One region of the Polaribacter butkevichii genome, then DNA from elsewhere that is predicted to be linked to it. Evidence: riboswitches for the same ligand, from Rfam matches in the RefSeq annotation. Region 1 holds a riboswitch; each other region holds the start of a gene.
The links. Region 1 has a riboswitch for cobalamin ahead of nrdG (anaerobic ribonucleoside-triphosphate reductase activating protein). Riboswitches for the same ligand answer to the same signal wherever they lie in the genome.
Positions count from the first base shown of each region.

Region 2: it holds a riboswitch for cobalamin, as region 1 does, so the genes downstream of both, WG951_RS01205 (hypothetical protein) here and nrdG (anaerobic ribonucleoside-triphosphate reductase activating protein) in region 1, are expected to answer to the same signal.
Region 3: it holds a riboswitch for cobalamin, as region 1 does, so the genes downstream of both, WG951_RS02885 (TonB-dependent receptor plug domain-containing protein) here and nrdG (anaerobic ribonucleoside-triphosphate reductase activating protein) in region 1, are expected to answer to the same signal.

Region 1 covers NZ_CP150661.1:3,896,172-3,899,454, forward strand. The annotation lists gene nrdD (anaerobic ribonucleoside-triphosphate reductase) at 1-1,653, opposite strand, end outside; gene nrdG (anaerobic ribonucleoside-triphosphate reductase activating protein) at 1,657-2,109, opposite strand; cobalamin riboswitch at 2,229-2,428, opposite strand; gene WG951_RS16460 (DMT family transporter) at 2,545-2,871, opposite strand; gene cysS (cysteine--tRNA ligase) at 3,071-3,283, shown strand, end outside.
Region 2 covers NZ_CP150661.1:376,078-379,360, reverse strand. The annotation lists gene WG951_RS01220 (pyridoxal phosphate-dependent aminotransferase) at 1-279, shown strand, start outside; gene cbiB (adenosylcobinamide-phosphate synthase CbiB) at 270-1,202, shown strand; gene WG951_RS01210 (AAA family ATPase) at 1,204-1,731, shown strand; cobalamin riboswitch at 1,750-1,957, shown strand; gene WG951_RS01205 (hypothetical protein) at 2,049-2,453, shown strand; gene WG951_RS01200 ((2Fe-2S) ferredoxin domain-containing protein) at 2,457-3,266, shown strand; gene cobA (uroporphyrinogen-III C-methyltransferase) at 3,259-3,283, shown strand, end outside.
Region 3 covers NZ_CP150661.1:761,810-765,092, reverse strand. The annotation lists gene cobT (nicotinate-nucleotide--dimethylbenzimidazole phosphoribosyltransferase) at 1-768, opposite strand, end outside; gene WG951_RS02890 (bifunctional adenosylcobinamide kinase/adenosylcobinamide-phosphate guanylyltransferase) at 775-1,278, opposite strand; cobalamin riboswitch at 1,515-1,733, shown strand; gene WG951_RS02885 (TonB-dependent receptor plug domain-containing protein) at 1,765-3,283, shown strand, end outside.

The DNA of each region.
Region 1 (3,283 bases):
GCATTTTACAAGTGTTTTTTTATCAATATGACCACATTTATTACAAATAGTTATTTTTACATTAAAGCAAAAATAATTACAACCGGCTAATGCTGTGGCTTCAATTAATTTTAAAAAGCCATTTTTATTAGGAGCCTCTTCTAAATTTAAATGAAGTGCAGAGCCCCCATCTAGATATTTAATAATATCTGTACCATGTAAGATTATTTTATCTAAAGAATTTATCGAATTATTTTCTACAGGATAGAAATAAGAATTGTAGCAATCTCTAGGTACAAATAAACCATCTTCTTTGTCCCATTTTGCATTTTTTACACCTAAATTTTCTGCAGGTACAAATTCCGTATTAAATAAATAGCCATATTCTTTTTTGGCTTCTTTATTAGCATCATAAATTATTTTGAGCTGTTTTGCTACAAAATCTTTATAAACAGTGCTATTTTCGGCTTTTATACCTTGGCTTTCTGCAGCTTCTACCATACCGTTTATGCCAATGGTTAAAAACTGTTTGTCTAGAGATATAAAACCAGCATCATAAACAGGCAGCATTCCGGCATTTTTATATTCTTCAATTAACTTTCTGTAGGCTATTTGGTATTTTTGAATTTTATTTATTTCTGTTTTAAGATCTTTTCCTTGTTGTATTAAGCGATTCATGTTTAGTGTAATAACGTTTATAGAGCCTGTAGAAACGCCACCTGCACCCAAAGAATAGCTAAAAGTATTGTCGCTAATTTCATTTCTTAATCGGCAACAAGAAGCCAAACTATCTGCGCTTTCAGATTGATAGATAAAAAATGAATTTCCTTCACTTAACTCAGTGGCGCACATATTGGCAAATTCAGTATCTACAGGTTTGCCTTTTTTTACAAGCATTGCAGCGGTAACCACAGGAAAGGTTAATACAGCTTTTTCTCTTTCTTTATTAAACCATTTCATAAAAAATAGTTGTAATTTTTTAAGACTTTCCCATTGCGGTTTTGTCATGTCAGGAAAAACAAACTCACCAAATAAGCTGTCAAAATATTTTTCATCGTATAAAGAGATATTCCAAAAAACAGATTGATAACCTCTTGCAGCAGCAGGCTGATTAATTGCATAAACGGCATGTTGTAAATGATTAGAAACTGTTTTGGTGTTAGAATTTAGGTAATCGTTTCCAAAATCTTTTCTAGCAAAATAATCAAAATACAATAAAAACTCTACAGTTGCCAAAGCACCTGCAAATTGAGAGCTAATGGCAAAGACAAGGTTTACAAATTCGCCACAATAACTCTCTAAATGTTGTGGTGCTTTACTTTCACCTCCAAGTTTGGTAAGTCCGTCAAATAAAAATGGATACATACTAATAGATGTGCAATAAGGTTTTAAAGAGGTTTCATCATGTACATAAATTTCATGAGCTTCTATTTGCCTTACATATTCATTGGCCAAATTTTTATCAAATAGTTGTTCAATTTTATTTTTTACCAATTGCCTATTTACCTGAACGTTAATATCCTTATTTAGTTCAGCTTCCATAGTAGCTATGTTTTTAGAAGAAACATTGGCGTTGGCGTCTATTTTAGAGCCATCAGCAGCATTGCTTGCATTAATGTAATTCTGAATAAAATTAATTTTTTGGTTTACCTGTTTTTCCGTTAATCGAATCATAGCTTAATAGTTTTTCAAGAATAAATGATTTAAATTTTTATTTGTTTGTACTTCTATAAATTGCTGATTGGTATCAGGTTTATCTAAGCCTCCTTTTTTAGCAATCCATTTGCCGGTTTTAATCCAAGTTAGGTGTTGTAGTAAATTTTTATCAATATGTTCCTTACCTGTATAAAGGCATGTTTTGTATCCTTCTTTTTGGGCGTATTTTAAATAATCTATGAGTTCTTTTTGATGCCATTCTCCACCCATAAATAAAACACAACTTGCAAATCCTTTATATTTTAGTAATGTTTGTTTGTATAATTTTATAGAAAGTTGTTGTCCGTTTTCTTCTTTCCATAAAATAGGAGAATGACAACCTTTGCAGCGAATTTTACATCCACAAATGCTAAAACAAATACTGATTTCACCAGGCACTTCTTGTAGTACAATCTGAATGCTAGAATAATTCATTTTCATTAATAATATAACCAATAAGGCTTACTTATTGATGGTTTATAATGTGTCAAAAAAGGTACGATAACCCAATGGTATAAGTAGATACATCGTGCCATAACTTTTATCCCGAAAGTTTGACTAATTAGAAGTTGGCAGGTCTTCTGACTTACTCTGGTTTTTACGTCTTCCCGTTTATAAATAGATAAACAGTGACAAAGAATGTAAAACTTTTAATAGAGCTTACAGCTGCGGGAACAGTATAGGTTTTACACCTATTTCCCTTTTAATTTTAACAATTGATATTGTTATTAAAACCAAATTCTATTCAAATTTAAAAATCATTTACCTTTTGTGTCTTATATTTAGAAGAACTTATTAGCTACTTATAAACATATTTATAGGTAATAAGTTTTAGGATTGTAAGAGTATAGAAAACAAAGAAATTTGTTTTTAATGAGACACTACTTTTAAACCAATTATAGAAATTATTAAAGTAGAAATAAAAAAAAGACGCCAAAACGTAGCGGGCTCTTTAAATATAAAAATACCTAATAAAACGGTTCCAACGGCACCTATTCCCGTCCAAACAGCATAAGCAGTTCCTATAGGTAATTCTTGTGTTGCTTTTAAAAGGAGCAACATACTTGCAGATAAACATACTATAAAACCAATGTACCAATAGGTAGTTTCGGTACCTGTGCTTTCTTTAGCTTTACCTAAGCAAGCAGCAAAAGCAACTTCAAAAAGTCCCGCTATAATTAATAGTATCCAATTCATTTTAAGATGGGGTTTTATCAATTTTAAAAATTGAAATGTAAATTTAATTATAATTTTAAGAAGTAATTTGTATAAATAAAAGAATAACAATTATATTTTTTTTCAGCGACTTTAAATCTTAGCAAACTTCTAACAAATTCCATTTCGGTATTCTTTTTAAAGTGTCTATCTTTATCGGCTGTAATTAGTCACTTATTTAATGGAATTATACAAAGAAAATCAGCTTAAAGTATACAACTCTTTAACCAAATCTAAAGAGGATTTTAAAACCATAACAGACGGATATGTAGGTATGTACGTTTGTGGTCCAACGGTTTATAGCAACGCACATTTAGGTAATGTTAGAACCTTTATGTTTTTTGATGTTGTGTATAGATATTTATTACATTTAGGCTATAAGGTGCGATATGTA
Region 2 (3,283 bases), 560 kb from region 1:
TTTAACGCTTCAAAATTAATAGCAGAAACTATTATTTTTAAAGGGCAGTTAGCAACATTAAAAGATATCAGAGTTTGTGACAGTAACACTTCTTATTTTTTAGTTGAATTATTACATCATTCTGCAAAAGAATTAAAGGAACACTTAATTGTCAACCATCAAATTTTAGTTAGAGATGCAACTAATTTTAATAAACTAGAAGGAGAATATATTCGTGTAGCTACACAAAGCAAAGAAGCGAATAGTATTTTAATTAAAGCCTTAAAAGAATGGATTTAAGTACTATTTACATATTAATTATTGCTTTTGTTTTAGATTTAATTATAGGAGACCCAAAAAAACTACCACATTTAATTATCGCTTTTGGAAATAGTATTTCTTTAGGAGAAAAATTACTCAATAAAAACAAGTCTAAGTTTTTAAAAGGTGCTTTATTAACCATTCTATTAGTTAGTACTACTTTTATTACGCCGTATTTCATCATAAAGTATCTAAACGCTTATGATTTTCAATTTATAGCAATTGCTTTTTCTGTACTTATGCTATTTTATTGTTTAGCCAATAAAACACTAGTAAAAGAAGGAAATGCTGTTTTTAATGTTTTAAAAAAGGAAGGTTTAGAAGCCGGTCGTAAACGTTTATCATGGATTGTAGGACGTGAAACGAACAAGTTAAGCGAACAACAAATTAGAGTTGCTACTTTCGAAACCATGGCAGAAAATTTAAGTGATGGTGTAATTGCTCCATTATTTTATTTTTTAATCTTAGGAGTTCCTGGTGCAATGGCTTATAAAATGATTAACACGCTAGATTCTATGATTGGTTACAAAAGTGACCGTTATTTCTTCTTCGGAAAATTTGCAGCAATATTAGATGATGTTGCTAATTATATTCCTGCAAGAATTACGGGAGTATTAATGTTAGTTGTTACCTTTAAATTAAAAGGATTCTCATTTATTTTTAAAGAAGGAAAGAAACATAGCAGTCCGAATGCAGGGTATCCAGAAGCTGCTTTAGCATATATTTTAGATTGCCAGTTTGGTGGGCCTAATTATTATCATGGTAAATTGGTTGACAAACCTTTTATAGGAAGTAACAATCGAACAATTAAACATGAAGAAATTAAAACAGTAAGTAACATAAATTACATAACAAGCATACTTTTTTTTCTTTTGATGATTGGATTGTTACTACTATTCTAATATGGTTAATTTTCAAAAAAAATATATTATTACAGGCGCACCTGGAACAGGTAAAACAACCTTAATAAATCTTTTAAAAGACACGTTTCCTTGTATGGATGAAGTTTCTAGAAAGGTAATTATTGATGAACAAAAAAACAACAGAGATGGAATGCCTTGGTCTAACATAAAGCGTTTTACTAATCTTGTCTTTAAAAAAACAAAACAAGAATTATTAAATACCGATACAAGAATTTGTGATAGATCATTACTCGATTTAGAAGCTTATTTAACTGTAGAAAACAAAATAGTCCCTAAATATTTACATAACTTTCCTTATTTAAAAACATACCATAAAACGGTCTTTTTTGCTCCAACTTGGTTTGATATTTACTGTCAAGATGCACAGAGATTACAAGAATTTGATTATTGTTTAAAATTAGAAAAAGCGTTGTTAGAACAATATAAAAAAAAGGGGTTCAAAATTATAATGCTTCCAAAATCTTCTCCTATTAAAAGAAAGCAACTCATTCTAGATTCAATCTTATAATTCAAAAAATTATCTATACATTTGTCTCGTTATATGGTTTCTTATTCTTTAGTAATTTTTAGAATATAGAATTAAAAGGGAATTTGGTGTAAATCCAAAACTGTTCCCGCAACTGTAAAGCTTATTAAAGGCTTCATTAATAAAAACCACTGTAGTAATTAAAACTATGGGAAGGTAAATGAAAGTTAAGCTAAGTCAGGAGACCTGCCAATATTACAATGATTTATAATAGTAACTCTCGGGTAAAGAGTTAGAGAATTATGTTTTTTTCATATTTTCTTTCCCTACCTGCTTAATTTCGTTTTTAAATGCAAAAATTGATTTTATGCAGTTTATGGATAACGTGTTTTTCACAATCCATATTCACGCAAAACAAAACCCTTAAAGGTAAGGTAACTGATGTTGAAACACAGTTAACAATTTTACAAGTACGTGTACAAACTACAAACAAAACACTTTTAACAACCACAAATGAAGTTAGTAAATTTTCTATAACACCAGAAAATTTTTATAATGATTATGCAACCAATTTTGTTGTAAAATACGCAATTCCTAAATATCAAATAGGTGTATCCCTGGAAAATTTATTTGATAAAGAATGGAGAGAAGCCCTTTTTTACAATTCTTCACTATTACAAGGAAAAACAATACCTGTAGATGATATTCATTTTACACCTGGAACTCCATTTTTAGCAAAAATAAGTTTAACACATTTCTTTTAAAATATGGGAAAAAATATAGCAAATACAACACATACTTTTTTCTTTTGTGACGGAGGTTCCTGTCAGAAAGCAGGAAGTGAAAAAGTTATAAGAACAGCAAGAGCTTATTTACGTAACAATGGGCATTGGAATGATACACACACTATTAAAACAAGATGTAATGGTAGATGTGAAGATGCACCAACTTGCATTGTGTACCCTGGGCAAAATTGGTATAAAGAACTTACACCAGAAAAAATTACGCCCATTGTAAAAAGGCATCTTGATAATGCGCCACTTGTTAATTCTGAATTGTTATACAAAAAAGGTTGGCAAGAACAAGCTTCGGATAATGAAATTGCTCCTATAAAACCAAAACCGTTCGAATTAAAAAATGATACCGAATTAGGTGAATGTTTTATAACCAAAGGTTTTAGTTCTGACCAATATTTATACCCATTGTTTTTATATCTATTAGAGAATCCTAAAGGAGTTTCTTTAATTTCTTCGGATGAAAAAAGAATTTCGTTTCAAGAGATCATCTCTTTAGACTATTCTAAAACATACACATTAGAATTACATACAGAAACAACAGCAATACCATTTACTATTGCAGCTGTTCCTAAAGAAAATAAAGAATTACAACAAGCTAAAATTTCTAGTACAGAATATTATTTTCAAAAAGAAACACAGCAAAAAGGTATTCGTTTTAAAAATAAATTTGGAAAAATTTTAGGTAAGATTGAATTCGATTCTCTAAATAATAAAGCTTGGGAATATTGTACTAAAATACAATTACAAAACGTACATCTAGATTTTAAAAATCATGAATAAACAACATATTTCCATAT
Region 3 (3,283 bases), 950 kb from region 1:
TAAAATTGTCATTTTTAAAGCGGCAGCTTCTAAAATAGCACCTGCCATCATTACAATTTCGAAACCACCAAAAGTAGCGAGTGCCTCTGTTGGCGAGTCTATATTTTTAATATGCTTTTGGTATACTTCTGTTAAAACATTCTTTTTTTGTTGCAATCCTTCATTGTCTAAACCAGTTCCTTTACCAACACAGTTTTCAATACCAATTTTTGTAAAATAACTCATTAAAAGTGCAGCAGAAGAAGTGTTACCAATGCCCATTTCTCCAAAACCAATGGTGTTGCATTTATTTTGAAATAAATTGTTTACAATTTCTTTTCCTTTTTCTAAAGCAGCTTTACATTGTAATGTTGTCATGGCTTTTTCTAAAGAAAAATCTTTGGTTCCTTTTGCAATTTTAGCAGAAATTAATTCTTTATTTTCATCGAAATTGGCATTTACACCAGCATCAACAATTTTTAGGTTGATTTTATTTTGTTTGCAAAAAACATTAATTGCTGCGCCTCCGTTTAAGAAATTAAACACCATTTGTTGTGTTACTTCTTGTGGATATGGACTTACTTTTTTTGATTTTGTTATTCCATGATCACCAGCAAAAACAACAATACTTGGTGCTGTAATTTTTGGTGTTAACGTGTTTTGAATACGACCTATTTTAATGGCAATATTTTCTAACATACCTAAAGAACCTATAGGTTTTGTTTTAAAGTCGATTTTTCTTTGAAGTGCTGTTTCAATCTCTTTAGAAAGTGCAGTTATTTTTGACATTTTGTTTTATTTTAGTTTTAAAGGCAGTCCAGAAACCATAAAAGTAGCCTTGTCAGCTTTTTTAGCAATAAATTGATTTACCCATCCTTGTAGTTCTGTAAATTTTCTTCCAGATTCTGTGGTAGCATGTAATCCCATACCAATCTCGTTAGAAATAATGATAATGTGAGCATCAATTTCTACCAGTTTTTCTATTTGTTGTTTGGCTAATTTTAAAGATTCTTTTACGTCGTATTTTGTGTCAACATAAAAATTTGTCAACCATAAAGTAACACAGTCAATAACAACTGTAGATTTATCAGGGATAACGGCACTAATATTTTTTTCCTCTTCAATGGTTGTCCAACGTTCATCTCTATCAGAAATATGTTTGTCTACCCTTGCTTTAAAATCTTTATCCCAAATTCTAGAAGTTGCCAAATAAAAAGGGTTTTTAGAAATGTCTTCCGCTATTTTTTGAGCATAACTACTTTTACCAGATCTTTCTCCTCCTGAGATATAATGAATCATAATTTAAAAAATATAAACACAAAGGTTAGAAACATTTTTTAATAAAGGAAAGAATATCTTTAATAGTATTCAAGTTTCTTTTTTTTTAAGAATGATTGTATTTTGTTTGATACCTGCTTTGGTAAATGGAATAAAATAGTTGTCTAAAAAATTACCTTTTATAGATTTTAAAATATCTAATGCATTAAACAAAAAAGTTTATAAAGTATAAGTATTGCAATACTTAAAAATAATTTACATTTGCTAAAAATTAAGGTTTTGTTCTTTCTGAGAACAAATTAAAAGGGAATTCGGTGAAAAACCGAAGCTGTTCCCGCAACTGTATGTTTGTTTCGAAACATTTTTTCGAAACCTCTTTTTTAGAGCTGTTATTAATTCTTTACCACTGACATTTTTGTTGGGAAGGTCTATAACAGGTAACAAGCCAGGAGACCTGCCTAATTTATAAAAATAAATACAAGCTTTCGGGATAAAGGTCAGGTTGTTATGAAGAATTATATTTTATCTTTTTTGTTTTTACTTTGTTGTGCTAACACTGCGTTTGCTCAAAAGGATACGATTATAAATAAGTTAAAAGAAATTGTTGTTATAGCAAAAAAAGAGCAAAAACATAAAATTCTTGGACTAAAAAAACTAAAAATAGTTACTAGTCAAATTATTAAAAACCCAATAAACCTTACTAATTTATTAAGATACAATAGCCCTATTTCTTTAAGAGATTATGGTAATGGAGGTGTAAGTACTGCTCGTTTTAGAGGTACTTCTGCATCGAACACAGCAGTATTATGGAATGGAATTTCTATCAACGCAGTAGGAAGTGGTCAAACAGATTTTAACTCTTTGTCTGCAAGTATTTCTGATGAAATTATAGTTAATAGTGGTGGAGGAAGTATCGATTATGGTTCTGGTGCTATTGGTGGTACTGTGCATTTAAATGATAATTTATCATTTAAAAAACATAAAGATTTTTATTTGTTTTCTTCTTACGGAAGTTTTAATACGACTTCTAATTTTTTTAAAGCCAATGTTGGAACAGGAAAATGGGCTGTAAAATTTGCTGCAACATTAAATTATTCTGATAATGATTATACATTTATTGATACTCGATATAAAAATAGTGACGGTAGTTTGTTGAAAAACGAAAATGGAGTTTATAAAAATTATGGCGTAAACTTTAGTTTAGGATATCAGTTCTCTAGTAAAAACAAACTGTATTTTTATACAACAGGTTATTATGGAGATCGTTTATTTTCTGATGGATTACCAAATCCTGCTGCAGGCAGCGAAAGAAATGAGGATTTTAATCAAAGGAATTTATTAAAATGGAAATACTCTTTTTCTAATTTTACACAAACCTTAAACGTGGCTTACTTAACACAAGAGTATCGATATTATGATGATAAAAATGCTACAGATTATGTTTTTGGAAAATCAAAAAATTATAACATCAATTATAATTTAAAATATCGTTTTTCTAATTATTTTAAAATGGAAACATCGTTAATTTATGATGAAAACAGAGGTACTACTAATGAGGTTTTTTCAAAAAAAAGAACATTGTTTGCAGGTATAGCTAAAGTTACTTTTAAGCCAACAGAGAAATTAACAACGGCAATTAACTTTAGAAAAGAGTCTAATTCAGATTTTGAAGTTCCATTATTAGTATCCGTTGCTGCAGAGCAGGAAATTACAGATAACTTAGCCTTAAAGGCAAATGTATCTACAAATTACAGGATACCAACTTTTAATGAGTTGTATTGGCCAGTTGTTGGTAATTTAGATTTAATACCAGAAGAATCTGTACAAGGAGAAATTGGTGCTTCTTTTAAGAAAAAAAATATAGCAATTACTACATCACTTTTTTATATTCATTTAAAGCATAAAATTTTATGGTTACCTACTGCAGCATCTAATTTATGGAGACCAAGAAATGTAGGTGATGTTACGCATAGCGGAGCGGAAACAGCTGTTAAATTATCTAAAAAAATTAATGAACATTCTTTTA